Regions from separate parts of the Halanaerobium sehlinense genome, predicted to be linked through region 1. Evidence: riboswitches for the same ligand, from Rfam matches in the RefSeq annotation. Region 1 holds a riboswitch; each other region holds the start of a gene.
What was found. A riboswitch is a leader RNA that binds a small molecule or an ion and turns the genes downstream of it on or off. The one in region 1 is predicted to bind cyclic di-GMP.

Region 1 (10,142 bases):
TTATCTTCCAGCAGTGAGTAAAGTTTTTCAGTTTTTTCAAGAGAACTAAACTCTGCCATCTGGGCAATAAAATCTCGGTCTTCCATTGGATTTAGAGGATCTTGATTCTGAAGCTGGGTTATTAAAATCTTAAAAAAAGCATCCTGGCCCAGTCCATCATTTGCCTCAAGTGACTCTCTTTGAGTTTCCTGCTGATATTGTGTGCTCTGAGTAGAACTCACACCATACACATCTGACATTTAACTACCTCCTTTAGACAATCAAATTAAGCTTTCCTTTCGAAAAGGCAGCTCTATTGATTATTTCCTGCTGTCTCATGACTAGATTTTCACCATCCAAATTGTCTAAGCCACTCTTGTTTAAAGATCTTTGTACATAATACTGACCCTGGAAAAACTGTCTCTGTTCATATTCCTGATTTTGACCGGTTTCTCCATCACTAAAAGCTGATTTTTGGTCATTTAAGTTAAACTCATTCTGCTGTTCAACCTGTCGGGGTCCTACTTTAGCAGTTTCTATTTTAAACTGCTCAATATTAATCCCTTGTTTAATCAGATCAGATTTTATTTCCTGCATGCTGCTTTCTAATTGAGTCTGAACCAGCTTATTTTCCACCAGCATTTTGGCATCAATTTTACCATCATTTAGATTAAGTTTAACTTCAATTTTGCCGAGTGACTCTGGTTTTAGCTCGATGTTCATTTCGTTTTTAGCAGCTGAAAATTCTCCTTTAAACTGCTGTACAAATTGATCTTTTACAGGCATTTCTCCTTTTAGTTGAGTTTGATCAAGGACAAAGTTATTAGACTTTTCACCAACATTCAGTTTTGTATTTAATGAAGAATCAGTACCTAAAAAGTTAAAATCAACTACTTTTTTGTCAGCAGTATTATCAGCTTTTGCAGTTTCGAAGATCAGTTTAGAATCAAACTCTATGTTCTGCTTTTGATTAGGTGAACTAAACAGTTTAGATAACTGTTCATTTTTAGAATGATTATTTTCAGTATTTTGCGCTGTCTTTTCCTGACCTAGCTTATTTTGGGCAAGAGTTTTCTGCTCAAAATCAACCTTCTGACTTAACTTATTTTGATCAGAATTAATAAAAGCTAAGCTTTGTTTCTCAGCTCCAGCTGTTTGAACCTGCTCATTGCTTTCTATAGAAGATGTTTTATCAGCTTTAGACTCTGCTTGAACTTGAAAATCAAAGTAATCAGCAAACTTTTCTCTGAAAGCCTGGTTTTCAATTGAAATATTTTTTTCTGAATCAACTTCTTTTAACAGATTTAGCAGTGAAGCAAGCTGATCGTTTTCAGCTAAATCAATTTCAGAATTTGATATTAAATTTTCCAAATTAGAAATTAATGCTTTTAAATCAGCAGTGTTTAACTTTGAAAACTCTAATTCAGTTCCAGCAGCTTTAGAAATCAAATCATCTCCACTAGCTTCTAAAAGTCCAGCATCTCTAAGTAGTGAATTTAATTTATTTTCTTCAATACTGCTTAAATCAAGCTGAGCTAACTGAACAGCTGCTTCCTCTGCAGTTTCCTCCAGCATTTTTTTAGTGTCTTTTTCTGAAGGAAGTTGACTTGATTTTGAATTCTCCTTTTTGGAACTATCAACTGCTTTAACTGACTCTTGTTTAGAGGTCTTTGATTTTTCGATTTCTTTAAACTTTTCTTGAGCATCAGATTTATTGTCTTTACTCTGAGCAGCCCTCATTTTTTCAGCAAAAGAACTTTCTGAACTACCTTTATTCCTGTTTCTACTGCTTTTTTTTATTTCTTGCTGAGGCTGAAAGTTGTATTGGTTTAGTGCAATTGCTTCTCTCAATTTCTCACCTCCTTTCAGTGCTTTTTATCTAATTTTTGTTTATCGTTATTTAATTTAAAACTTCTGTTTTGTTTAAATTTAGAATAGTATAAGTTAAGATAGAAATTATTACTGACTCAACATGCTCATAATCTCAGCAGCTCTATCCTGAGATAAAGACTCAATTACTGCTGCTGCCTGATCTTCTTTTAGCCTAGAAATGATTTCTACAGCTAGGCCCTGCTCCATCTGCATAATCACAGCTGCAGCTGCTTCAGGCTCCATCCGGCGGTAAATTTCAGCAACTTTCTCATATTTAGCTTCTTTATCTTCTCTATTAGCCAGAAGTTCATTATAATCGCTTTGAATTTCAGCAATTACTTGATCCCGTTCATCAATTTCTGCTTTCAAATCTTCAACCTGAGCTTCTAACTCAGCAATCTCTGCATCTTTTGTGGTGATTGCCTGCTGGAGTTCCTGGTTTTTATTTTCCAATTGAGTCATTTCAGCTTGACTGATTAAATAGTTATTTAAAAAGGGTATTTTAGAAGCTATATTATAGGCTGCAGTCTTGACGTCAATTACTCCCAATGCATCAAGTGACCAGCTGAGCATTGCGAAAAGAACTAAAAATAATATTAAAAAATAAATGAATTTTTTCATCTTTTTTATCTACCACCTGTACCATAGTGTCTGCCGAGTTCATCCAGTTCCTTTTGTTCGGCTGCTAAAAATTCTTTGAAGAATCTTTTGCTCTCTTTTTCTTTTAGTTTCTCAAGGGTTTTTCTTTCTTTCTTTTTTTCCATCATGTATTCAAACTGTTTTTTTACTGCTTCAGCTTTTTCAGCCTGTTTTTCTTCAATCTTTATTTTAACAGCTCTTAATCTTTTTAAATAATCCCTCATTTCAATATGAGAGTCAATATCATGGTCATCTGTCCTTAGATTATCAAAAACTTCCTCTTTTTCCAGCTCTAATTCTTTAATCTGTTGATTTATTTCTCTTAATTCTTTTTTTAAATGTAAATACTTGTTTTCAGCCTGTTCTTCTTCTTTATTTCGTAAAGATAAAATTTTTTCAAATTTAAATTTATATCCACTCATTTATCTCATCCTAGTTTGAGGCAATTTGCTTTAAGCGTTCAACAGTATCATGATAATTTGCTTTTTCTTCTATACCCTGTCTTAAAAAAGAATTAATTTGTCCAATTTTTTCAATCGCTTTATCCACTTCCGGGTTTGACCCTCGTTCATAAGCTCCAATATTAATTAAATCTTCAGACTGGTTATAAGCAGCAAGCCACTGCTGTACCTTTTCAGCAGCTTTGAGATGATCCTTATCTACTAGATCATTCATTATTCTGCTGACACTGCTTAGAACATCAACTGCTGGGTAATGGCCGGACTCAGCCAGTTCTCTAGACAAAGAAATATGACCATCTAAAATACCGCGGACAGTATCAGATACAGGTTCATTAAAGTCATCACCTTCAACTAAAACTGTATAAAGTGCTGTTATAGAACCTAAGGCATTAGTTCCTGTTCTCTCCAGAAGTTTTGGTAATTCTGCAAAAACAGAAGGTGGATAACCTCTGGTAGCAGGGGGCTCACCTATAGCTAAGCCAACCTCTCTTAAGGCCATGGCAACTCGAGTTACTGAGTCCATCATCAAAAGTACATCTTCACTCTGGTCACGAAAATATTCTGCAATAGCAGTTGCTATACTGGCGGCCTTAACTCTTAAAAGAGCTGGCTGATCAGAAGTCGCAACAACAACAATAGAACGTTTTAATCCTTCTTCACCAAGATCTTTTTCGATAAAGTCCCTGACCTCACGACCTCTCTCTCCAACAAGTGCAATGACATTAATATCAGCATTTGTATTTCGCGCAGCCATTCCAAGCAGGGTTGATTTTCCAACACCACTACCGGCAAATATACCAAGGCGCTGACCCTTACCACATGTTAGAAATCCATCGATACATCTCACACCTAAAGAAAGTGGCTGTTTAATTCTTCGTCTTTTGAGTGGATCTGGTGGTCGGCGGTTAACCTCAACAGCTGTACCCATATTTTTATAGTCGCCATTAAGAATATTTCCGCTTCCATCGATGATTTTCCCAAGCAGATGTTCCCCAACATTTATTTTGAGTTTTTCGCCTGTAGCAACAACTCTTGCTCCGGGTTTTATACCCTCCATCTCACCAATAGGCATCATCAGAATTTTATTATCATCAAAGCCAACAACCTCTGCCTTAACATCACCCTGGTCGCTTTTGATTAAACAAAGCTCTCCAATTGAAGCTTGGGGACCTATAGATTCAATTACCAGTCCAATAACTCTGTTTATATGGCCAAAATTTCTGGTTGTATCAATCTGATTAAGTTTTTCTTCGAGTTTATCCATATCTAAATCAAACACTGGCCTCAACCTCTTTTAAAAGTTCTTCCCTGATTAGCTCAATTTTATGTGAAATACTTCCTTCTTTTCCACCAAGACTGCTTTCTACAATACAATCACCTTTTTCAAGTTCATAATCGCCCTTAAAGTTTAGATTTTTTTCTTGAAGGCGAGCATAAAGATTGTTTTGTTCCAGGTAAGGTAATAAATCTGGATGGATTCTGACCGTTATATTATTGTGGCTCTCATCAATTTTGGAGAGCATATCAGAAACAATATTATTAATAATTTCAGGTTCATCCTCCAGCTTAACATCAATAATTATTTCTGCAATTTTTACTGAAAAATTTATTATATTTTTTTGTGCTTCGACTCTTTTCTTTTTCATTTCATCTTCAAAAGAACTGGCAGTTGAAAGTAATTCGTTTACAACCCTATCAATTTTATCTTGAGCTGATTTTAGTGATTCAGCTTCAGCTTCTTTTTTTATTTTGGAAAAAATTTCCTCTTTTTGTAATTCGATTTCTTTTTTTTCTTTTTGAGCAGCTTCAATTATTCCTGCAGCCTTTGATTTTGCTTCAGCTATAATTTTCTCTGCCTCAACTTCAGCTTCTTTTCTTTTCTGTTTAGATAAATCTTTTTTTGCATTCGTCTGTTGTTCAATATTTTCTTTATTATTTTTCTCATTATTTTTATTAGAATTTTCTTCTGCTTTTGGGTCAAAAGAAAGAGATTTTTTGTGGTTTTTAATTTTATATTTACCTATGATTTGAGAAGCCTTAATAATCTTAGACAACTACTTCACTCTCCCCACCTCTTGCAATCACAATTTCTCCACTTTCTTCTAGTTCTCTAATCACATTAACAATTCTCTGCTGGGCATCTTCTACCTCTCTAATGCGCACAGGTCCCATGAATTCTATATCTTCTTCCAGCATTTCTGCTGCTCGCTGAGACATATTACTCTTAATAATATTTTCAACCTCATCACTGGCTGTTTTCAGAGCCAAAGCAAGGTCATGGGTTTCAACCTGACGCAGCACAAGCTGAACAGCTCTATCAGTAAGCAGTACAATGTCTTCAAAGACAAACATTCTCTTCTTAATTTCTTCTACTAATTCAGGATCGTCTTCTTCTAATTTATCAAGAATATTTTTTTCTGTTCCTCGATCAACCTGATTTAAAACATCAACAATTGACTGAATACCTCCAGCACGAGCATATTCATTACTGGCAACAGCAGAAAGTTTCTTCTCTAAGACATTTTCAACTTCTTTAATAATTTCCGGAGAAGTTCTGTCCATCACAGCAATTCTTTTTGCTACCTCACTCTGCACATCAGTAGACAGCATCGAAATAACCTGAGAAGCCTGAGTTGGATCAATATAGGCTAAAATCAAAGCAATTGTCTGTGGATGTTCACCCTGAATAAAGTTTAATAACTGAGCAGGATCAGATTTGCGAATAGAATCAAATGGTCTTACCTGTAGAGTTGCAGTCAAACGATTAATAATTCTTCTGGTTTTATCAGGACCAAAAGATTTTTCTAGAATTTTTTTGGCATAATTTATACCACCGGAATTAATATAGTTATTCGCCTGCTGCAAATTAATAAATTCCTGCTGGATTTCCTTCTTCAAACCGGGATCAATTTTATTTTGATTAGCAATTTCTAAAGTCAATTTTTCTACTTCTTCATCGTCTAAGTGTTTAAAGATATCAGAAGAAATTTCTGGTCCCAGTGATATTAAAAGTATTGCTGCTTTCTCTTTACCTGTAAGTTCATCTCTCATAATAATTCCCTTTCAATTTTTAACATTTATTATTCGTCTAAAAGCCAGCTACGAATTAGTTTGGCTGCATTTTCTGGGTCTGAATGAATCATTTGTTCTAACTCTCGTTTCATATGAGCATCTTTTTTCTGTTCACGGTCTGGTTTAAATAATGATTCTAATTCATCTTCATCATCTTCAACTGACATGTCTAAATTAGCTCCTGGTTGAGTCTGCATACCATTTCTTCTGACCAGATAAATAATTAGACCTGCACTTATTAATAAGACAAGTGCGATCAAAGCACCATAGATATACATTCTTCGCCTTTCTGCTGCTGCCTGATTTGCTCTTGCGGCTTCTGCTTCTTGCTGTAGTGAGTTATCAAAGTTAACTGCAGCAATATTTAAAACATCTCCCCGGTCCTGGTCATAACCAATAGCAGCAGCTACCGCTGATCTTATTTGATCGAGCCTTTCCTCATCTACTGTTTGGTCAACCATTACTGAGACTGACAGCTTTTTAACATCTCCTGGTGCATAAACATGCTGTTCAATTCTTTCATTTATTTCATAATTTGTTATTCGGTCTTCACTCTCATAACTTGCAGCTCCAGCATCATCCCCTGCCTGATACTGAGGGATGTTTGCATCAGTTCCCGGCACTCCTTGAGCACCCTGAGCTCCCTGCTGACTACTAGTTGAAACTTCTTCACTTCTAACAATTCCATTTTCATCCACTACTGGCGTATATGTTTTACTTTCAGCCTGCCTCTGGTCGAAATTTAAATCAGCATAAACCTCCACCGCAAAATTGTTTGGACCTAAAACTCTGGTCAAAAGTGAGTTTAGGTCATTTTTTAAAGAAGCTTCAAATTCTTTCCTAAGTACAAAATTCTGAGGATCAACACCCTCTCTACCTAAATAATCATTATTTGAAAGCAAATTCCCATTAGTATCAACTATCGTAACCTCTTCTAAAGGTAAGTCCTGCACCCCACTGGCAACTAAATTGCGAACTGCTTCGATTTGCTTCTGGGTCATTCTAAAACCAGGTTCTAGTTCTACTAAAACAGAAGCAGTAGCAGATTTTTCCTCATCTAAAAAAAGACTTTCCTGAGGTGGGGTTATCTGAACTCTGGAATAACTAATACCCGAAATTGACTGAACAGAACGTCCCAGTTCTCCCCCAAGAGCACGGTAGTAATTTACTTTCCTTTCAAACTCGGTTGTCCCAAATTCACTTTGATCAAAGATTTCAAATCCTACTACTCCCTGATCAGGTAAACCGGCAGAAGCTAAATCCAGTCGAAGTCGATAAATATCTTCTTCAGGAACTAAGATTGTATTACCCTGACCCCCTAATTTATAGTCGATGCTGTTTTCATCCAGCCTTTCCACAATTGCTGCCGAATCGGTGGTGCTTAAATCAGCATAAAGTGGCTGGTAATTAACAGCACTACCTCTAAAAATTAAGTAAGCAAAAGCTAAGGACATTAAAACCGTCAGCACTATAATTAAAATTTGAATGCTCTTATTTAATTTTTTCCATAAGGTGCTGAGTTCTTCCTTATATTTTGCAAACATCTCTTCCATCATAAAACCTCTTTCTGAATTATTAATAACTATAAAAAATCATTTAAAAAAACATTATTACAAAGTCAAAAATTAAACCTGGAGACGCATGATTTCTTTATATGCATCAACAGCTTTAGATTGAACTGTAGTAGTTAAATTAACTGCTATTTTTGCTTTTTCAGCTGCGATCATTACCTGATGAATATTATCAGTTTTACCAGCAGCAAAATCAGCTGTTATCCTTTGTGAATCTTTTTGCAAATAATTAACTTCTGTTAGCTTTTCTTGAAAAAAATCGGAAAAATTTTTGTTTTCTGGTGCCTGAGCCTCTTTACTTTGCTCGAGTTTAAAATTATTTGCAATCTGAATTGGATTAATAATATTGTTCACTGTTTTCACCTCTTCTTAACCTTAAGTGCTAATATTTAAGGCACTATTTGCCATGCTTTTATAATTTGAAATCGCCTGAACATTAGCTTCATAACTCCGACTGGCATCAATCATATTTACCATTTCAGTCATCACACTGACATTCGGCAGCTCTAAATATCCATTTTCATCAGCATCAGGATGATCAGGTCTATACTCTACCCTAAAAGGGGAAGGATCTTCCTCGATCGAACTTATTTCAACACCTGCTTGAGAACCGCTGTTGCTGCCCTCAGCAGAATTTAGTCTGCTGAATTCACTATTGATTTTTTCTCTAAATACTGCAACTTTTCTTCTATAAGTATTGCCATCTCCATCACGAGTGGTTTCTGCATTAGCGATATTACTGGAAATAAGATCCATTCTCAATCTCTGAGCTGTTAATCCAGAAGCACTAATATCAATTCCTTTAAACACTTTTATTTACCTCCCTGATTTATTACCTGATTTAAAGTCGAAAAATGACCTGCCGCACGCCGGGTCATTACATTATAATATATACTGTTTTTAGCCATTTCTGCCATTTCGTGGTCAATATCTACATTGTTTTGATCATTTCGGAAACTGCGGTTATTTTTGGAAGTCGTGATCTGGGAAGTGTAATCTCTTCGAAAAGGAATATGTTTTTCATTAGTAGTTTCAATTGAAAGTTTTTTTGAATTTTCACTGTCTATTTTTTCAGCCAACATCGACTTAAAGTTTATATCCTGCCGTTTATAATTAGGTGTGCCGATATTAGCAATATTATTAGAAATCAATTCTCCACGTTTAACGGATCCATCGAGAGCACCTGTAATGATTGATAAATAGTTATTAATTTTCCCCACCCCCTAAATCAAAATATACATAAAATCGGCCTTTAGTTTTTTCTAAAGGCCACAGATAATTTAATTAAAACAAACTTTAAAGTCATAGTAATAAGATAACTATAACTATGATAAAGTAATTTTTCATTCTAATTATTATGCAGCCTGGCAGTCATAACAATAATTATTGTTTTTAGACCCAGAACTTTGCGTCACTGCCTTTCGACAGTTTTGCCAATATTTATTTGAAAGATTTTAATTAAAGTAATTTTTCTAAAGATTCCATTACTCTATCTTTTTTAAATGGTTTTACAATAAAATCTTTGGCTCCCATTTCAATTGCCTGAATAACAATTTTCTGCTGGCCCATTGCACTGCAAACAACTATCTTTGCTGATGGATCAATATCCTGAATTGCTTTTATTGCCTCTAAACCATCCATAACCGGCATTGTAATATCCATAGTTACAATATCAGGCTTTAATTCCTGATAAAGCTCGACAGCTTCTTTGCCATTTTCTGCTTCACCAGCAATTTCAAAATCGTCCTTAAGAATATTTTTTAGATTTAAACGCATAAAAGCAGCATCATCTACTATTAAAACTGAATTCATATAAGGTTTACCTCCTACTAGTTCTTTATACTGCTATTGTTAATAATAACAGATATATTTTTTATTTACAAGAAAAAATTATTAATTAAGTGTTAAATTATGATATTTTCTTTATTAAAGGCGGTTACTCTAACTTTGCCATCATTGAGATGAAAATACATTGAACGTCCATAATCCTTTGCCAGGTCTGAACCAATAATTCTTATATTTTCATTTTTAAGCACTTCTTTTACCGCTTTAATATTTTTCTGGCCTATCTGCATCACAGACTGGCCCCCTTCTGTCTTAAACATCCCTGCTCCCCCAACAATTTTTGCTTTTAACCTTCTTCTTTTAGCCCCTTTTTTAATCATTTTTTCTAATAAAAATGGAACAGCAGTATCAGCATATTTGGCTTCCGTTTTGTTGCTCCCCTTACTTTTTGGCAGCATAACATGAGCAAGCCCACCTATTTTAGTGTAGTCATCATAAAGAGCTACTCCTATGCAGGAACCAAGACCTAAAATAACAAGCTGGGCATCTTCCTGATCTACTGCCCAGTCAGCCATTTTGACTATTGTTTTTTTTTCAACTTTTTGCTCAGTACTAATCAAGGCTATCACCCATCAAATGCTGGAAAAGAATATCAATTGACTCTTCTTCTGGTATGAAAAAATAATATAATTCCAATTTTTCTTCCGAAATAATAAATTCAGTTTCCAGCAAGATTATCTCATCATCACTCTGGTTGTAATCT
Region 2 (10,142 bases), 870 kb from region 1:
AGGTTTCCCGGAAGATATACAGGAGATCGTTCTTAAAGGGGAAGAACCGATTACAGTTAGGGCTGGAACTTTACTTGAGGATTATGATTTTGAGGCAGCTGCAGCTGAACTAAAATCAGAATATGATTTTGAACCAACTCAAAAGGACCTTTTAGCATATGCACTTTATCCAAAGGTCTATAAAGAATATTTAGATTACCTTGAAGAATATGGTGACCTCAGTCATATGGGTAGTGATGTATACTTCCATGCGCTACGTGAAGGTGAAACAAGTGAAATCAAAGTTGAAGAAGGTAAAACTTTAGTTGTCAAATTATTAGAGATTGGTAAAGTTGACGACCAGGGTTTCCGCAGACTTGCTTTTGAGGTAAATGGTTTTAGAAGAGAGATAAAAATCTATGATGAAGCAAGCACTGCCAAAGCTGATTCTGCGGTTAAGCAGATGGCTGATCCTAATAATGAAATGGAAATTGGAGCCAGTCTTCCCGGTAATATTGTTGAAATTTTAGTTGAAGAAGGGGAAGAAGTTGAAGAAAATCAGAGCTTAGTGATTATGGAAGCTATGAAGATGGAAACAAATATAACTGCTCCTGCAGCTGGTACAGTTGCAGCTATCCATGCTCAGGCAGGTCAGCAGCTTGAATCAGGAGAATTAATCTTAGAGTTAGAATAAATATAGACTTAGAATATATATAATAATCAGCTTAAAGTTTAGCTATAAAAGTTAACTAAACTTTTTGACTTAATTACCCGTCTGAATTCTCAAATTTAAAGAGAACAGGCGGGCTTTCTTATTTAAAATATTTACTGCTTTTTAAATTTGCTTGATTATGTTAAAATAAGATTAGAAGAACTTAATTAAAATTTATAAACTAAAGCTGAGAAAGAAAGGGGGAAGAGATATTATCTAATCAGATAATTATCTCAAATTTATGTATCACAAAAAAACCAGTCTCGGTCTTGATGAAAATATCGAGTCAATTTTAGCCTATGCAGGTATCTGGGTTACGGGTTTGATTTTTCTATTTATTGAAAAGAAAAACAATCATGTTCGTTTCCATGCGATGCAGTCATTAATCACCTTTTTTTCCTTGTTTATAGCTTCTTCTTTAATTTTAGTAATTCCGGTAATTGGGGTTATGATTTCTTCTTTAATAACTTTTGTTGGAACTATTCTCTGGTTTTTACTGATGTATAAAGCCTACAATGGTGAAGTATTTAAGCTGCCTTTTATAGGTGATTTAGCAGAGGAATTAACTTTTGGTGAAAGTTTTAAAGAAAAAAATTAGCTAACTAAAATTATAATTTCAAATAAAAAATTAGTAATAAAAAAAGCCTGTAGAAATTAAATCTCTACAGGCTGCTTAAATTTTATTTAATTTTTTTCAGCTGTCCAGGGGGTAAATCACTTTCATCTGTATCATTTTCCTTTGGATCTCCAGGTGGCTGTGGATCAAGTCCATTACCAACACCATTATTACCCTTTTCTTTTGTAGGTGGATCTGGTTCTTCAGGGTCTTCTGGGTCATCGATCGGATCTATTATTGCCAGTACAGAGAGAGTTAAACTAAATACAAGAACCAAAACCAAAAAAACTGCCAGTAAACGATTCCAGCTTTTCATAAGATAACCTCCTTTTTATAGACCATAAAATTAAGGAGAAGATCTGGCAGCCTGGCGGCCCTAAAAGGGTCCATAGCTTTGCGAGACATTTTTGCAAATGTTTTGCTTTTTGGATGCTCCTTCATATATATAATTATATTACTAAGATTAATATTAGTCAATAATTTTAATTCTAAATTATAAAATATTTTACAGGATTTGATTACTTAATATAGAAATATTATTAAGAGGCTAGATCTGCTTTTAAATAAATACTAAAATAAAAAAGGGGATAATGATGCATAAACCATCTAAAAGATTTGTTTATTTTACGATTCGTTTCATTCTTGTCCATGTTTTAATTTATATTTTCATAGGGGTTATTTTTAAAAACTTTGAAAATTATGTTGTCTCATTTACTAATATTGATGCTTATTACGATTTTAAAGCATCAGAACCTGAACTTTTTAGGATAGCATCAGTTTTTCAAATTTTTAGAGGTGCTATTTTTGCCTTTATTTTATATCCCTTTTATGACAATATTATTAAAAGTGATTATGCCTGGCAAAAATTATTTTTTATAATCTGGGGTTTTTCCTTTATAGGAGCAGCTGCTCCCATACCGGGTTCAATTGAAGGCTTAATTTACACCAATACTACCTTAGTTGAACATGGAATTGCATTAGTTAAATATACAGTAGAAATCTTTGTTTTTTCCTGGTTTTTTGTAAAATGGGAAAATAGAACTGAAAGAGACTACAGTTAAATTTGGAGGCAGTAATGGCAAAAAATATTAAATTTATTCATACAGCAGATATACACTTAGGCAAAAAATTAAGCTGCAATATTCCCTCTGAAACTCAGGTGGATAAAGTTTTATTTGATGCAACTGAGCAGGCTTTTCAAAATTTAGTTGAACTGGCAGTGACAGAAAATGTTGATTTTATCTTAATTGCAGGAGATCTTTATGACAGAGAAGCCAGATCAATTAAATCCAGTCATTTCTTTTTAGAGCAGGCTGAAATCTTAAATAAAAATGACATTAAAATATTTGTTATTTCTGGCAACCATGATCCAGCAGGGATAGAAAATGAAGTTTTTGAGCTGCCTGAAAATGTTAAATATTTTTCAAGTGATAATGTGGAAAGCTATGAATTTTTAAAGAACGGAAAGTTAGCAGCCAGAATTTTAGGGCAGTCTTACAGACAAAAATTCGAGAATAGAACAATGTATAATTATTATACAGCACCGGACAATTCAGTCTTTAATATTGCTCTCCTGCATACTGCTTTAAATAAGGATAATAACCGTTATGTACCTGTAACTAAAAGTGAGCTGTTGACTAAAAATGAAATACATTATTGGGCTTTGGGACATATTCATCAATATCAAAAGCTCAATCATAAACCATCAATAAATTTTTCTGGTACTCTGCAGGCTCATGATATTAGTGAAGAAGGTAATAAAGGAGCTCTTTTAATAGAAGTTGATTCTAATTTAAAAGTTAAAGAAAAGTTTATTCCACTGGCTCCTGTTGTTTTCAAAAAAATCGAAATTGATTTAGAAAAATATGAAGAACTTGATAATATTAGTCAGCTGCTGCAGCTTTTAAAGATCAGATTGGACAAATCTATCGAAAATCTTAGACTGAAAAACGAGTCTCAAACTTTTAAGACTAAGGCTGTGATAGTTCGATTATATATTAAGGGTAGAACTGGAATTCATCGACATCTAGATGCTAATCGAGATGAGCTTGAAGAAACACTTTTAAAAGATATCAGAAGCAGATTTAGAGGAGAAAGTCCAAATCTCTGGCTGCATTCTTTAGTTTTTAGAACTACAGCTCCTATAAAGAATTTAGAAGAGCTTAAAAAAAGCAGTGAACTTTACCAAAATATTGACCAGTTAATAAATGATATTTTAACCGATCCAGAATTAAAAAGGGAATTAGCTGCTGAGTGGGGTCAGATCTGGCAGGGAGATCAGAATCCCGAAGATAGGGAAAATCATAAATTTTTTGCGGATCAAAAAATACGGGCAGATATTTTAGAAGAAGCAGAAAAGATAATTATATCTGAATTAATAGAAGGCGGAGATTAAATGTTTTATAAAAATATTTATATTCGTGATTTTGGAATATTTAATAACCAAAATTTAGAGGATATTTCTAATAACCTGGTTGTAATTGGTGGTCATAATAGAGCCGGCAAGAGCAGCTTTTTAAAACTTTTGCGCCATCTACCATTTGGTCTGCCACAGAATAAGTCAATTCCTCCAGCCAGCAATCAATATTATATTGAGGCTGAAATTGAGAGAGATTATAGAAATTACAGCTTGTATTTAGAGGGTTATGCTGCCCCTAAGATTTTAGATGAAAAACAAAATAAAGTCAAAGCTCCAGAACTTTTTAATTACTTAGACCAGCTGAGCTACCAACAACTTTTTACTATTACCCTTGACGAACTGCAGCAGTTATCTAAAATTGCAAAAGGTAAAAAGAGAGAAAAACGCTTATACTCAATTCTTCTTGGTGCTGGTCTGTCAGAATTAGTTAAAGTTCCAGAGTTGGCAGATAAATATTATAATTATGCTAAAAATATAGGAGGTACTCTTGGTGATCCTTCAGTTGCTTCATTTAAGCCCTATTTTAAAGAAATTGAGGAAGCTGAGTCATTAAGAGATCAGGCATTATTAGAGATTAAAGAGTTTAATCAAAAAAAAGAAGAATTGAAAGTTTCAAAAGATAAACTGGAAACAGTAGATAAAGAAATAACTGAAAGTGAAAATCAAATTTTCCTGCTTGATCTGCTCAAAAATAATTATCCTACTCTTACAAAAATAGAGAATTTACAGGTTGAAATAGAGCAGTCATCAGTTAAGGAAAATGAAGAATATCTGGAACTTGAGCAAATTGAAAGTTATCAGCAAAAACTTGTTTCAATAAAAAACAAAATGAAATCTAATAAAAATGATTTATATAAGTCAATAAAAGCTAATAAATTAGATGATTTTCTAGAATTTATAAAAAATAATAGCTCCAAAATAAATAATCAGCAGCAAAAAATTGACCTGATTAATGAAAAAATAAAAAATTTAAAAAAACAAAAGAACAAAATTAGTAATGAATATCAGACTTTAACTCTAGAACTAGAAAATCTAAATTACAGCTGGCAGCAGCCCTTAATAAAGCTTGATAAAATAAATTTGGATTTAATTGAAACAGAAAAGTTTAATGATAATTTAAGCAGAAATGAAAGTTTAAAGACAGCAGTAAATAATATAAAAGGAGAAATTGATAAATTAGATGCTGAAGTAAAAAATATTAAAGCTAATATAAATGACTATGACTATAAAAGTCCTGCTTCAATTTTAAAAAATACTTATTATGGTTTAGCTTTATCAATTCTGGTTTTGAGCTCTTCTTTTATTATAAGTTACAGCCAAATTAAATATTTTTCTCTATTAATTGCCGGCTTTGTTTTCATTTATTATAGTTCTTATTATAAAAGTTCTAAATTGGAAAAAGAAAAAGCTGATAAATTAGAAATAGAGCTCACCCAGAAGAAGAATAAATTGAATTCGTATCGAAAGCAGCTTACAGAAAAAACTAAGGAACTAAAAAAAGTCCAAAATAATTTAATTAATTATGCTAATTTATTAGGAATAAAAAATGTTGAAGCTGATGAAAATTTAAATTATTTAAGATCATATTTTTTAGAAATTAAGGATAAAAAAAGAAGATATAAAAAGCTAAAAATAGAAGAAGAGGAGAAATTTAAACTTAAAGATGAAATACTGTTTGAATTAAGAGAAATATATGATTTAATTAAAGAGGCAGCTGATTACTTCAATGATCAACTTGACCTTAGTGCTGCTGCAGAAACTGAAACTGTTGATTTAATTTCTAAGTCTCAATTTTTGTTTAAAGATCTGAATCAATTGTCTAAAATAAAACAATCTGCTGAAGAATATTTGGAAAAAGAAAAAGAATTTGAGCTTTTACAAAGTGAGATTTTAGATTTTTTAGGTGATTTAGAAAGCGAAAAAAAGCTGGAATTGCGCCTGGAGCTTTACCGCCAAAAAGCAGAATCGGCAGCTGATTACCAAAAAATAAAAAAAGATTATGATAAGCAAAAGTCTCAAATAGAACATATTCTTTTAGCCTCAGATAAAACAAAAAAAATTCTAAATGAAAAAGATTCTGATGAAACATATTATCAACTTTTTCTAAACTTATATCATGATTTTTCCTCAGCTGATGCAGTCGAAGCAGAAAAGAAATCACGTGAAAAAGAGCTTCAGTTATTAAAAAAGAAAAAAGAGAGTTTAGAAGAAAAAATAACTACTTTGAAAAATAAAATAGAGGCACTTTCCAGCTCAACAAAGATCGAAAACGCGCAATTGAAGCTTAATCAGGCCCAGAATAATTTAGAAAAAAAAGCTCAGAGATATGCTGTAAATAAAAGTGTTTATTTTATTTTAAAGAAATTAAGAAAGCGAATGGTAGAAAAAGCAGAAGAAAAATTATTAAAACCCGCTGCAAATATTTTAGCTGAAATTACTGATAATTACTATAAAAAATTAGAAACTGGTTCTGATCTAGAAGAATCAGAATTTCAGGCAGTTACTGAAAACGGTAAAAAATTTAACAGCGTAGAACAGTTAAGCCGGGGTAGTTTAGAACAGCTATTTTTAGCAGTTAGAATTAGCAGAATTAAGGAAATAAAACCTCATTTACCAATTATATTGGATGATTCCTTAGTTAATTTTGACAGTAAACACTTATATAATACGGCTGAAATAATTTCTAATTTAGCTAAGACAAATCAAATTTTTGTTTTAAGCTGTCATCCTCATTTAATTAAGTATATCAGTGAAATATCAGATTCAGCTCAATACTGGAAACTAGATTCTGGAAACTTTGAATTAAGTGACAGTCAGGAATTAATTTCTCATTTAAGTCTTTAATTCTAATTATATGACAATATAATTAATAAATTCTGCAGAACTAACACTAATTTTGTTAGAAAGAGGTGATCAGATGGAGAAAAAAATTGAAAACATCAAAGAAGAAATTAATAATTATTTAAATCAGTCAAAGAATATTCAAGAAGACTGGATCGAGGACAATCACCCGATAGATATTGCTGAAGCCTTATCTGAATTAGAAGCTTCAGAGATAAACAACTTTACTAAATTACTGGAAACTGAAGATCTTGCAGATATCTTTGAAGAATCTGAAAAAGAACTTCAGATTGATATTTTAAAATGCAAGACTTCACAAGAAATTATAGAGATTTTTTCTCATATGGCAGCTGATGATATAACTGATATATTAGGCTTACTGCCAATCCAGAAGCGAAAAGAATTACTGCGACATATGAAACAGGATGATGCTTTAGTAGTCAGAAACCTGCTGGGATATGATAAAGAGTCTGCTGGTGGAATTATGACCACTGAATATCTTCTTTTAAATAAAAATTTAACCACAACCGCAGCTTTGAAAAAGTTAAAAAATATTGCACCTGATACTGAAATAATTGACACCATTTTCATTTCAGATAATAACAAAAAACTGGTAGGTAGTGTTGATTTAAGAGATATTTTAAGTTCTGATGATGACAAAATTTTAGAAGAATTAATGGATGACAATATTGTTAAGGTTACAGCAGATGTGGACCAGGAAATTGTTGCCCAGCAGGTTGCAAAATATGACCTGACTGTAATTCCAGTAATTAATAATAGTGGAATTTTAATTGGAATTATCACAGTTGATGATATTATCGATGTTATTGAAGCAGAGAATACAGAGGATTTATATAAGATGCATGGTGTAGATGAAGAAGAAAGCTCTGATGCTACTTTAATGCAGTCTGTCAAGAGCAGGCTCCCCTGGATGTTTATTAATCTGGCGACAGCATTTTTGGCAACCTTTACTGTAGCTATTTTTGAAGATGTAATTTCTCAGGTAGTTGCTTTAGCAGCTGCAATGCCGATAGTTGCCGGCATGGGAGGGAATGCAGGCACCCAAACATTATCTATTGTTATTAGAGGAATTGCGCTGGGGGAAATAGATTTTAAGGATAATTGGAAGCTGCTATTTAAAGAGGCAATGGTTGGAATTATCAATGGAGCTTCTACCGGCTTAGTTACAGGACTTATTTTATATTTGATGTATGGTAATTATTATCTTGGGCTGATAATATTTTTAGCTATGATTTTAAATCTGCTGATTGCCGGTATGTTTGGATTTTTAATTCCACTCTCACTGCAGTCACTAGGGATTGATCCTGCTTTAGCATCAGCAATATTTTTAACAACAGTTACCGATGTTTTTGGATTTTTTGTCTTTTTGGGTTTAGCAAAAACTTTTCTTTTTTACTTAATATAAATTACTCTTGCTTAAGATAATTTATATTCACCCAAAATGTAAAAAGATGTAAAAAATAGAACAATATATCAATGTGCGAATATATTAAATATATAAACTTTCTTTTTTTAAAGAATATAGGAAGGATTTTATATATAAATCTTGAAATATTATTAGGGACAGACAAATAATATACAAAATGAGGTGCTATATTAAAAGTGGAAGACAAAACAATAACTAAGATACCATTTGGGCAATTGGGGATTATTGTCCATGAGAGCTGCAAGGAGTTAGGAAAAAAGGTTGATGATTTCATTGTTGAAAGAAGAAAAGAGGAATTTGCCAGCAGCTGTAGTGAATATCATCTAGAGGAAATTAAAGACTCCTATATTATTGATAACGAGATTATTCGTTTCGCTAATGGTGAGGCTAAAGGTCATTTGAAGGAAACAATCAGGGGAAAAGATATCTTCCTTTTAGCCGATATCGGAAATTATAGTGTAACTTATAATATGTTTGGAGTTGAAAACCGCATGAGTCCTGATGATCATTTTCAGGACATTAAACGTTTAATATCTGCTATTGCAGGTAAAGCTAGAAGAATACATATTATTATGCCGCTTTTATATGAAAGTCGTCAGGATAAGAGAAATAGTAGAGAATCTTTAGACTGTGCTATGGCTCTCCAGGAACTAGAAAATATGGGTGTTGAAAACATTTTCACCTTTGATGCACATGAAACAAGAGTTCAAAATGCTATTCCACAAACAGGTTTTGAAAGTCTTCATTCTACATACCAAATTATTAAGGCAATGAATAATTCAGAAGAAGAAATGCTTTTTCATAAAGATGAAATGCTTGTGATATCACCTGATACAGGTGCTATGGATAGAGCGATTTATTATGCAAGTGTTTTAGGACTTGACGTTGGTCTTTTCTATAAGCGAAGAGATTATAAGAAAATTGTAGACGGTAGAAACCCAATTATCCAGCACGAATATATGGGTGCAGATGTTGCAGGCAAGGATATTTTAATTGTTGATGATATGATAGCATCTGGCGGTTCAGTTTTTGATATCGCCAAAGAATTAAAAAGTAAAAACGCAAGAAATGTCTATGTAGCCGTTTCGTTTACTTTCTTTACTAATGGGATTGAAAAAATGAACGAGTATTACGAAAAGGGATATATCAAAAAATTGTTCTCCACCAATCTAACCTATGTTCCCCAGAAATTTAAAGATGCAGATTGGTTTGAGGAAGTTGATATGTCGAAGTTGATTTCACTGCTGATTGATACTGTAAATTACGATGATTCAGTAAGTCCAATTTTAGATGCTACAAATAAAATTAAAAGCATAATTGGTGAATAAAGATAAAAGCTCCCGGTTTAACCCGGGAGCTTTCTAATTTATTCCTCTACAAGTTCGTCAATTTTTCTTTCTCGAACGTTAACTACATCTAACTCTTTCCATTTGCCTGAGAAAAATCTCCAGAGTATTAAAATCGATCTTACACTAACATCAATTCCCATTGCAATCCAAAAACCATTTAAGCCGAGGCCCATTTTCAAACCTAAAAAATAACTAAAAACTAAGCGAACTCCCCAATTACCAATAATGGTAAAATACATAACCCATTTAGTATCACCAGCACCTTTTAAGGCACCTGCTAGAACCATAAACAAGCCTAAAAGTGGTTGAATTACAATAAATATTTTTAAAGCTGAAACTGCCATTTTTATTACATCAGGGTTGTCAGTATATAAATGTACAATTGGTTCGACAAAAATATACATTAAAATTGAAGCTAAGATCATTAGAACTAAGGTTAAAAGAGTAGACTGCTTTGAATATTTTTCTGCTAATTCTTTTTTCTTAGCTCCCAGACTTTGACCAACTAAGGTAGTTGCAGCCATCCCAAAACCAAAACCGGGCATAAAGGAGAGAGAAGATACATTCATTGTAACTGCATTAGCTGCTATCGTAGCAGTACCTAAACCGGCAACCATAGCTGTATAAATTATTTGACTGCTCTGACGGGCGAACTGCTCAACTGCAGCAGGAATACCGATCAGCAGGATATCTTTAATTATTTCGAAATCTATTTTAAATTCTATGAGCTCTAAATCTAACTTAATTCCTTTTTCACCTTTGATTAAAATTGATATTCC
Region 3 (10,142 bases), 660 kb from region 1:
ACAAAAAAGATAAAAGACGAATAAAAAAAATATTAAAGAATAGTAAAAATAGTGGAATAAAAAACGAAGAGATTAGAGTTATAGATTCTCATCAGCAAATAAAGTGGCTCAGTTTAAACAGCAGTCAGGTGAGCTTTAATAATAAATTTTCGGTACTGATAACAGCTCAAAATATTACCGATAAAAAAGAAAATCAAAATAAAATAAGGTTCTTAAATTATCATGATAAACTAACAGGATTATATAACCGCAACTATTTAGAGGAAGAAATTAAAAGGTTAAATACTATTCGTCAGCTTCCTATTTCAGTAATTATGGGAAATGTAAATGGATTAAAATTGGTTAATGATGCATTTGGCCATCAAAAAGGGAATCAGCTGCTAAAATCAATAGCTAGTGTTTTTAAAAATGCCTGTCGAGCAGAGGATATAATTGCCAGATGGGGTGGAGACGAATTTGTTATCTTATTGCCCAGGACTTCAATTGGAGATGCTCGTAAAGTTTCAAATAGAATCAGAAAACTCTGTGCTGAAGCAGATAAAAATCCAATCAAATTAAGTATAGCACTTGGGGTGGCTCAGATAATAGAAGAAAATCAGTCTTATGAAGAGGTTTTTAAAAAAGCTGAAGACAGGATGTATAGGAATAAAATTGCCGGTAGTGAAAGTGCAAGTAATTCAATTATTTTATCACTGGAGAATACTCTGCTGGAAAACAGTCATGAAACAAAAGATCATGCAGAACGGATGAATAGATTAGTGATTAAATTTGCTGAAGAATTAAACCTTTCTACAAGCCAAATTGATAATTTAAAACTATTGAGCCGCCTACATGATATAGGAAAAGTTTCTATTCCTGAAAAAATATTAAAGAAACCGGGTAAATTAAGTAATCAGGAGTATAAAATTGTTAAAAATCATCCGGAAAGTGGCTACCGGATTGTTAAATCAATACCGGAGCTGGCATCAGTAGCTGAAGGAGTACTATCACATCATGAGCGCTGGGATGGTGGGGGCTATCCTCAGGGTCTATTTGGAGAAGATATTCCATATACAGCAAGGATTATAACAATTATTGATAGTTATGATGTGATGACCCATCAGAGATCATATAAAACTGCAATGACTAAAAAAGAGGCTCTAGCGGAAATTGAAAAGTGTTCAGGTAGTCAGTTTGATCCATATCTAGCAGGAAAGTTTATAGAAATGATTAGAAATCAGATAAAAACGGGGGAATTTGATGTTTTTTAAAAAAAGTTTTAAGTTTAAATTAATGGTCGTTGTTTTTGTTTTAATGCTTATCCCACTTGGGATCTACACTTATGTTACACTTAGCAATAATGTTGAAAATCAGACTGAGGCAGCTTTTGAAAGTAATCTGGAACTTGCACTCGGTTTTAAAAGTGAAATAGAGAGGATTCTTGATTATGTAGAAGAACCTGTTGATATAGCAGCCAGGACTGACATAGTAAACACTTTAGAGATAGAAGAAATGGAGGACCTACTTTTAAAAACTGTTGAGTATAACAGTTATATTGATGGAATAGCTGTTTATGACAGCAGCAATCAGGAAGTTTTTAGTAAAAACATGAAGGTAGATGATAAAATAAATTTATTGGTACAGGAGAAAGGATACTCAGATATTTTTATTAATGATCGTGGTGAAGCAGAATTTATCTATCGAGTACCAGTTGAAAGTGATGGTAAAACTCGTGGTATGATATATGCTCAAATTAATTTAAGTGTTTTAAGCCGCATCTCGAGTGATTCCAATTTAGGTGAAAATAGTTTTGCCTTTGTCGTGGATAATCAGGGCAAGATAATTGGCCATCCCGACAGTCAGTTGGTAGAGAACAGAGAAAATTTAACTGACATTTTGGTAGTGTCTGAGGTTGCAGAAGGAAATCAGGGGAGTGGAGAATATACATATCAGGGAGAAGAAAAATTTGCATCCTATACACCGCTTGCAAGAACAGGTTGGGGAGTTGTAGTTCAGCTACCGCGGGATCAAGTCTTTACAGGACTTATAGATCAGTTGGTAGCAAGCTCAACAGTAATTATTATCTCACTGCTGGTAGCCTTAATCATCACCTTTTTTGCTGCTGGTTACATAACCAAACCGATTTTGAATGCAGTTAACTTTGCTGAAGAAATCGCAGCAGGTAAATTAAATATTGAACAGCTGGAAGTTAAATCTGCAGATGAAATTGGAGATTTAAGTAGGGCTCTTAATCTTATGCAGGAGAATCTGAGGTCAACTATGATAAAAATTGATAAAATGGCACAGGATATAGCTTCTTCTAGTCAAGAACTTTCTGCCGCGGGAAGCCAGCTCAGCCGTTCTGCAGAAGAGGTGGGTTCATCAGTTCAAAATTTGGCCTCCGGAGCTGAAGAACAGACTGCTCAAATTACAGAGATGAATCATAATATGGGAGAACTGGATGATCAAATAGAAAATGTAGAGAGTGCTTCTCTAGAGATGGATCAGGCTTCAAAACGAGTGGTTAGAAATATAGATCAGGGAAATAGAAAAGTTGATCTGACAATTTCCAAAGTCAATGAGGTAAAGAATGATTCTGAAGAGGTGGCAAATACAATTTCTGCTTTAGACAAATTATCAAAACAGATTGGCAAAATTGTTGAATTTATTAGTAACATCTCAGAACAAACTAATTTACTAGCACTTAATGCAGCTATTGAGGCCGCTCGGGCTGGAGAAGCAGGCAGAGGTTTTTCAGTTGTAGCAGATGAAATTAGAGAGTTAGCTGAAGAATCATCTAAAGCTACCGAGAAAATAACAAAAATCATTAATGAAATTCAGTCTGAGGTGGAGAAAGCTGTTGATAGAATGGAAGAAAACGCTGAAACTGTAGAAGAAAGTGTTGATGCAATTAATAGTACTGAAGAAGTTTTTGATCAAATTGAAGCAGCATCAGACCAATTTAGAAAAATAGTTAAAAAGTTAAAAAATAATTCTCAAAAAATGGCAAACAACAGTGATTATCTTGAAAATTCAATGAGCGAAGTCGCATCTGTAAGTGAAGAATTTGCTGCCAGCAGTCAGCAGGTTGCAGCTAATGGGGAAGAACAACTCGCAGCTACTGAAGAAATATCAAGCAGTGCAGATAGGTTGGCTAAAATAGCTGAAAATCTTGAATCTGATCTGGACAAGTTTGAATTATAAAGTAGCTAACTTTCACCTTGCTAACTTATTAAAGTAAATATTACTTATTTTACCGTCCCTTTTTCTCGGGACGGTTTTTCTATCCTATGATACTGGTAATCAATGATTTATAAAGGGATTTAGATAGTTGTATAGAATATAATTATTAATAACTATTATTATTTCAGGATAAGCTGTAATGTGAGGTGAGCAAATATGAAAGAGATAAATATGATACTGGATACAATTGAAACTCAGGTCTGGTATCTAAAAGATCCTTTTACTTATGGAAAAGCAAATCAGGCCCACGCAGAGTTTTTAGGAGTCAATAAATCAGATATAGAAAATAAGGAGTTAAAAAATTTTATGTCTGATAAAGAGGTTCAAATATGTAGTTTGAGCAATAAAAAAGTCTTTAATAAAAAGAAAAAGATTAAAACAGAAGAATGGTTAAAGAATCATCAGGGTGAGAAAAGATTACTTGCAATAACTAAAAATCCTAAATTAAATAAAAATGGGCAGGTGGATTATGTCGTCTGCTCAGCTGAAGATATTACAGATCAAAAAGAAAAAGAATATGTGGTTAAAGAGTTGCATAAGATAGCTGTAGAATTTAAGGATTTAATAAAAGAAAAAGAAATATGTAAAATGACTGTAAAAGCAGCTGAAAGCCTCTTAGAATTTAATCTCTGTAATGTTATACTGGCAAAAGAGGGAGAATTTATACCATTAGCTTCTTCAAGTGATTTTAAACAGGATAAAATATCAATTTCGGAAAAGAGCATAGCTGCTAAAACTTATAATGAAGGAAAAAGTATTATTGTTGATGATATTCATAATAGCTTTGAAGCTGTCTCTATAAAAAATATTTTTAAATCAGGGATAAGCATTCCTATTGGCAGCTATGGTGTTTTTCAGGCAGCAGCTTCTGAAAAAAATGCCTTTAGTGAAAAAGATTTAGAACTGGCAGAAATTTTAATATCTCATGTTACAGCCTCACTGGATAGAATATATGCCCAGGGAAAGATAAAAGAACAGAAAGATTTTCTTTCAACAATTTTAGAGGTTCAAAGTAGTCTTGTTATATTAATAGATTCTAAAGGAAAAATAATTCTTTTTAATAAAGCTTGCGAAAAACTTACAGGCTATAAAGAAGAAGAGGTTAAAGGCAAGGAAGTTTTGGATTTATTTATAAAAGAAAAAGAAAAGCAGGAAATTATAAAAAAATTTAAACTACTAAAAAATGAAGACTATCCTAATGAACATGAAAATTACTGGCTGACAAAAGATGGAGAAGAAAAATTGATTCTATGGTCCAATAATATTATTTTAAATAGTGAGAATAAGATAAAATATATTGTAGCAACAGGTATTGATATAACTGAAAGAAAGATTCAAGAAGAAAAACTTAAAGAACAAAAAGCATACTTTGAACAGCTCTTTAATAATTCAACAGAGGCAATAGTTCTTTTAAATAAAAGTCATCGGGTAATTAAGGTTAACAAAAAATTTGAATCTTTATTTGGATTTAAACAGTCAGAGCTTTTAAACAAGAATGTTGATGACTTTATCCTACCGGAAGAGTTATCAAAATCGGGCAAAAAATATACTGAGGATGTTAAAAAAGGAAAAAAAGTTGAGGCCGAAAGTATAAGAAAAACAAAAAATGGTGATAGGATTAATATTCATCTGCAGGGCTTTCCAATTAAATTAGAAAATGGTCAGATTGGAATATATGGATTGTATAGAGACATAACTGAGAGGAAAAAGAAGGAAAAGCAGATAGAATATCTTTCTTTTCATGATGAAATGACCGGTTTATACAACAGAAGATATTTTGAAAATGAATTAAAAAGATTAAGTTCTTCCCGTCAGCATCCACTAACAATTGTGATTGGAGATTTGGATGGACTCAAAAAAATAAATGATAATTATGGGCATAAAAAGGGTGATGAATATCTAATTAATACAGCAGAAGTATTGAAAAAAACTGCCAGAACAGAAGATATAATTGCCCGCATAGGCGGCGATGAATTTGCTATGATTTTACCCATGACCAATTATCAAGAAGCAAAAAGTTTTTGCCAGAGACTACAGAAAAATATTAATCAATTTAATAAAGATAGAGACTTAGAAAAACCTTTATCAATTTCATTTGGGTTTGAAGTTATGATAGACGAAAGCAGCAGTTTAGATAAAATTTTTAACAAAGCAGATCAGAATATGTATCTAAACAAGGGCAGAAAGTAGTTTCATTATAGTAAATGTCGATGACTGGAAAATTAATTTAATTCGAAATTTATTTGATTAAATTAAAATGCTTCCCCCCTTTTTAAACTTTACCCTTATTAAGCTGAGTGATATAATAAACTTTAGATTATTATTTCATAAAATTTTTAGAAGGTGATTAAAGTGCTTTGTGACACACCGTGTTTTCTTAATTCTCTAGCATATAAGAGTGTGATTTTGAATAAAGATCTAGAAATAATTTTTATAAATGATGATTGGAAGAAATATGTTTCAAAAATCGAAAAGAATATAAAGAACAATAGTGTAGGCTTAAACTATATAAAACTTATTAAAAAAATCAAAAATGTCTCTGCAGAAATAATTTCAGATATTAAATCCGGGATTAAAGCTGTTATTGAAAATAGGGAAAATAAGTTTGAGCTAGAATATCCGGATGGTTTACTTAAAGAGGATGCCTGGTTTAAACTGATAGTAACGCCCTTTGCTGCGGGAGTATTAATTATGCATGAAAATATTACTGAAAGAAAAAATGCTGAATTGGCTTTAAAAACCAAGGAAAAACAATATAAAAAAATCTTCAATAGTGCTCCAATTGGGATGCTGGTTGAAGATTCAGAAGGTAATATTCTGGAAGTTAACGAGGAATTATGTGAAATGACTGGTTTCAGTAAAGATGAATTAGTAGGAGATAATATTTTTAATAAGTTAGTTACTGAAGAGCGAATTGAACAGGCCAAAAAACATATCGATACCATTTTAGGAGGAGAGGACTTAGAGTTTAATCTTGATAATATTAATAAAAATGGAGAGCATTATTATACTCATTTTAAGGAAACTAAGATTAAACTGCCTGATAGAGGAACTGGTATTTTATCGATGCAGGTAGATTTAACAAAGCTACGAATTAAAGAAAAGAAGCTTGAGTACTTAAGTTATAATGATCAGCTAACCGGACTATACAATAGAGCTTATTTTGATCAGGAGTTAAAGAGGCTTAATAATAAAGATGAGCTGCCATTAAGCATGTTAGTTATTGATGTAAATGGTCTGAAGATGATCAATGATGTTTACGGTCATTTAGCTGGAGATAAATTAATAAAAAAAGCAGCAGAGGTGCTTAGGTCAAGCTTGAGAGAAGGAGATGTTTTAGCTAGATTTGGCGGTGATGAGTTTGCAATTATTCTTCCCCAAACTTCTAAAAAAAATGCTGAGAAAATTGTAAAAAGAATTAGGGAAGAAAGCAAGAAGATTGATGTTGAGGGGAATAAACTTTCTTTTGGGATTGGTTTAGCAGTTAAAAGCAATTCTAAACAAGATATTAAGGAAATATTTAATAAAGCTGATAAGAATATGTATGAAGATAAATTATTGAAGAAAAATAATTTATAAATAGTTGATTGTCGAAAAAAGTTAAATTTTGTCTCAAAATTAGTGTTTTATTTTGTAAAAGTATGTTATATAATTAACATATAATTAATTTTATTAAATATTTGGCAAAATCATTGAAAAATGATGACGCAAAGCTATGGGTCTAAGGAAATTAAGTCTATGACTGCCAGGTTGCCTGTGATAAAAATGTTACAGTACTGAATAAATACTACGCAATTAAGCGAGAAGTATTTATTTTTTTATTAATAAAGGAAAATTATTACTTTTATTAATAAAGATTGTTAATAAGGCGGCCTAACAATTTCTTGACTTTAAAACTTTTTACTTGGAAAAGATGATTAGACTTTTAGCTTTGTCTCAAGTGTTTTATTAATTAATTAATTAAAACATGACAAGGGGAGAGTAAAATGTTTAAAAGCTTAAAAGGGAAAATGGTTCTTATCATTGCAGTTATGATCTTGGTTTTGATGGCTGGTACCTCTATTGCATTTAACTATTTTATTAGTGATCTTATCCAAAGTTCGACAGCTAACAGCTCATTGAACAGTGCGGAACAGAATGCACAGATTATTTTCGAATGGCTTTCTGGCTTAGAAACTCAAGTAGAAGACTTTTCAAATACAGAAAAAATTAAATCTATGAACTGGCTAGAGCAGTCTGAATTCTTATCGCAGATTAACAACCCAAATATAGAATCTATTTTAATTGTTGATACTAATGGTGCTGGAAATATCTTGAATGGGGGTAGTATTGACATTAGTGATCGCTTATACTTTCAAGAAGTATTATTAACCAAGGAGACAGCTATCTCTATTCCTATGACAAGTAGAATTTCTGGTGAAAAAGTTATTGTTATTGCGGCCCCAATAATTGATAATAATAATCTGCTTGGAGTAATGGGAGCTACAGTAAAAAGTGAGTATTTACAGACTTTAATTAAAAATATGGAGATTGATGGTTTTGGTTATGGATGGATCATTGATCAAGAAAAAAGAACAATAGCTCATCCAGATGAACAGTATATAGGTAATACAGATGTTTTAACAGGTCAGACCGAACTTCAAAACTTAACAGATAGAATGATAGAAGGTGGGTCTGGAACTGGAGAATATACATATACTGGAGTGGAAAAAGAATTGGCTTATGCTCCAGTTGGGATTGGAGGTTGGGTTGTAGCTATGACAGCAGATGAGAGTGATGTTTTAGCAGAATTGGTTACTTCCAGGAACATGAGTATTTTGATTGCTGTTATTGCTGTAATCATAGGTATGATTACAACTTATTTTATAGCCAGATATATTGCCAATCCAATTTTAAAAGCAGTCTCTATGGCTAATGAAATTTCAAAAGGTAATTTGGCACTTGATGATGTTAAAATAGATAGAGATGATGAAATAGGAACTTTAGCTTCTTCCTTGAATAAAATGAAAGAAAATTTAAATGAGATAATTACTAAAGTTACAGAAATTGCTGAGAATCTTTCAGCTTCAAGTGAAGAACTTTCAGCCTCAGGTGAAGAAGTAGCAACTGCAGCAACCCAGGTTGGTCAGTCTATTCAGCAGGTTGCATCTGGAGCAGAAGAACAGTCAGCTCAGGTCGAAGAGACAACAAGCAAAATTGATGAACTGATAGATCAGATTCAAAATGTAACTCTGATGTCAAGAGATATGGAAGACCAGGCAGATAAGGTTATGAATAATATTGCAGACGGTAATGATTCAATAGAAAACTCTGTTGAACAGATAGAAAATGTTAGGGGTAATACTAAAGAGGTAGCAGGAACAATAAATAATTTGGGAGATTTATCAAATGAAATTGGAGAAATTGTGGAGTTAATTAACAATATCGCTGCTCAAACTAATCTTTTAGCTTTGAATGCTGCTATAGAAGCTGCCAGAGCAGGAGAAGCTGGAAGAGGGTTTTCTGTTGTTGCTGACGAGATAAGACAGTTAGCAGAAGAATCAGAAGATGCTACAAACCAGATTGGCGGCCTGGTAAAAGAGATTCAAAATGGAGTTGGAGCTGCAGTTAATCGGATGGATGCTACCGAAGAAGTAGTAAATGGCAGTGTTTATGCGATTAGAAATACTGGTAAGTCTTTTGAAGAAATTAATTCAGCAGCTGTAAGATTAAGAGATTTAATTGAAAATATTAATGATCGCTCAGAAAGAGTAAGTTCAAATGGTAAAGATGTTGAAGCAACAATTAGAGAAATAGCTTCGGTTAGTGAAGAAGCAGCCAGTAATGCAGAAGAGGTAGCAGCTGCCAGTGAGGAACAGAGTGCTTCTACTGAAGAAATTGTGAATGCCTCAGAAGACTTAACAAAAATGGCTGTTGATTTAACAGAAGTGATCAATAAATTTAACTTGTAAGTCTTAGCTATATAAACTTTATTAATACATTTTAGAGACCAAACCTTTTTAATAAGGTATGGTCTCTAAAAATATAGTCAGCTAACTTAATTTAATAAATTAAAGCAATAAATGATTTTTAATGGATATAAAGAATTAGTTAATAGTAAAGTTGTTGCCTTAAATAGTTTTTTATTAGAATGTAAAACAAAAATAAGAAAAGAAAGATTAAAAAGGGAGTGTTAATCAGTGAGTGATAATGACAGTAGTATATATAAGAATATGTCAGAAGAATATTTTGATTTTCTTGATAAGGCTCCTATAGGAATTTTTAGAACTACCTTCAATGATAAAATTGAGTATATTAACTCCAGCATGGCAGAAATGCTGGGAGCTAAAGATGTTGAGCAAATTTTAAAAGAATACAAATATCTTAGCAAAGATTTTTATGTTGATTCGAAAAAAAGGCAGAAACTTTTAGAGAAATTAAAAAAAGACAATGAAATCAAAAATTTTGAGTACCAGGCTTATAAAATTGATGGTAAAAAATTATGGGTAAGCATGAATGCAAAAGTAGTTTCTGTTAACAACAGTGGTGATACTAAAATCGAGGGTTTTGTTATTGATATTACAGATAGAAAAGAAAAGGAAATAGAGCTAAGAGATCAAAAAGAGGAGCTTGCTTCATCAAACGAACAGCTTTCTGTATTTAATGAGGAAGTTATGGCAATGAATGAGGAGCTGGAACAGTCATTTGAAGAAATAAACTTACTTAATCAAAGATTTGTAAATATGGTTCAACTTGTATCAAATATTGAAAATAAAACTTATATTAGTGAGGAAGAATTCTTTTCTGACCTGTTAGAACATGCTATTGAAATTGCACCTGAAGCAGACTATGGTAAAATGGTTATTATAAATGAAAATGATAAATATAAGTTTACAGATGCTGTAGGTCATGACATTGAATTGTTAAAAGAGTTAGAAATA

Region 2: linked by a shared signal. The riboswitch ahead of ACZ446_RS06730 (hypothetical protein) and the one ahead of flgB (flagellar basal body rod protein FlgB) in region 1 are both predicted to bind cyclic di-GMP.
Region 3: linked by a shared signal. The riboswitch ahead of ACZ446_RS00390 (methyl-accepting chemotaxis protein) and the one ahead of flgB (flagellar basal body rod protein FlgB) in region 1 are both predicted to bind cyclic di-GMP.

The regions. Positions count from the first base shown of each region.
Region 1 covers NZ_AP042442.1:2,267,009-2,277,150, forward strand. The annotation lists gene ACZ446_RS11040 (flagellar hook capping FlgD N-terminal domain-containing protein) at 1-239, opposite strand, end outside; gene ACZ446_RS11045 (flagellar hook-length control protein FliK) at 253-1,830, opposite strand; gene ACZ446_RS11050 (MotE family protein) at 1,939-2,472, opposite strand; gene fliJ (flagellar export protein FliJ) at 2,478-2,912, opposite strand; gene fliI (flagellar protein export ATPase FliI) at 2,923-4,230, opposite strand; gene ACZ446_RS11065 (FliH/SctL family protein) at 4,223-5,005, opposite strand; gene fliG (flagellar motor switch protein FliG) at 4,998-6,002, opposite strand; gene fliF (flagellar basal-body MS-ring/collar protein FliF) at 6,032-7,576, opposite strand; gene fliE (flagellar hook-basal body complex protein FliE) at 7,649-7,948, opposite strand; gene flgC (flagellar basal body rod protein FlgC) at 7,970-8,410, opposite strand; gene flgB (flagellar basal body rod protein FlgB) at 8,407-8,814, opposite strand; cyclic di-GMP riboswitch class I at 8,950-9,039, opposite strand; gene ACZ446_RS11095 (response regulator) at 9,053-9,406, opposite strand; gene ACZ446_RS11100 (chemotaxis protein CheD) at 9,499-9,999, opposite strand; gene ACZ446_RS11105 (chemotaxis protein CheC) at 9,992-10,142, opposite strand, start outside.
Region 2 covers NZ_AP042442.1:1,401,714-1,411,855, forward strand. The annotation lists gene ACZ446_RS06720 (pyruvate carboxylase) at 1-673, shown strand, start outside; gene ACZ446_RS06725 (DUF4870 domain-containing protein) at 933-1,289, shown strand; gene ACZ446_RS06730 (hypothetical protein) at 1,372-1,623, opposite strand; cyclic di-GMP riboswitch class I at 1,666-1,740, opposite strand; gene ACZ446_RS06735 (hypothetical protein) at 1,898-2,368, shown strand; gene ACZ446_RS06740 (metallophosphoesterase family protein) at 2,383-3,702, shown strand; gene ACZ446_RS06745 (AAA family ATPase) at 3,703-6,570, shown strand; gene mgtE (magnesium transporter) at 6,644-7,993, shown strand; gene ACZ446_RS06755 (ribose-phosphate pyrophosphokinase) at 8,191-9,342, shown strand; gene ACZ446_RS06760 (MATE family efflux transporter) at 9,381-10,142, opposite strand, start outside.
Region 3 covers NZ_AP042442.1:71,902-82,043, forward strand. The annotation lists gene ACZ446_RS00370 (HD domain-containing phosphohydrolase) at 1-1,250, shown strand, start outside; gene ACZ446_RS00375 (methyl-accepting chemotaxis protein) at 1,240-3,183, shown strand; gene ACZ446_RS00380 (PAS domain S-box protein) at 3,379-5,412, shown strand; gene ACZ446_RS00385 (sensor domain-containing diguanylate cyclase) at 5,629-6,801, shown strand; cyclic di-GMP riboswitch class I at 6,895-6,980, shown strand; gene ACZ446_RS00390 (methyl-accepting chemotaxis protein) at 7,209-9,173, shown strand; gene ACZ446_RS00395 (PAS domain S-box protein) at 9,402-10,142, shown strand, end outside.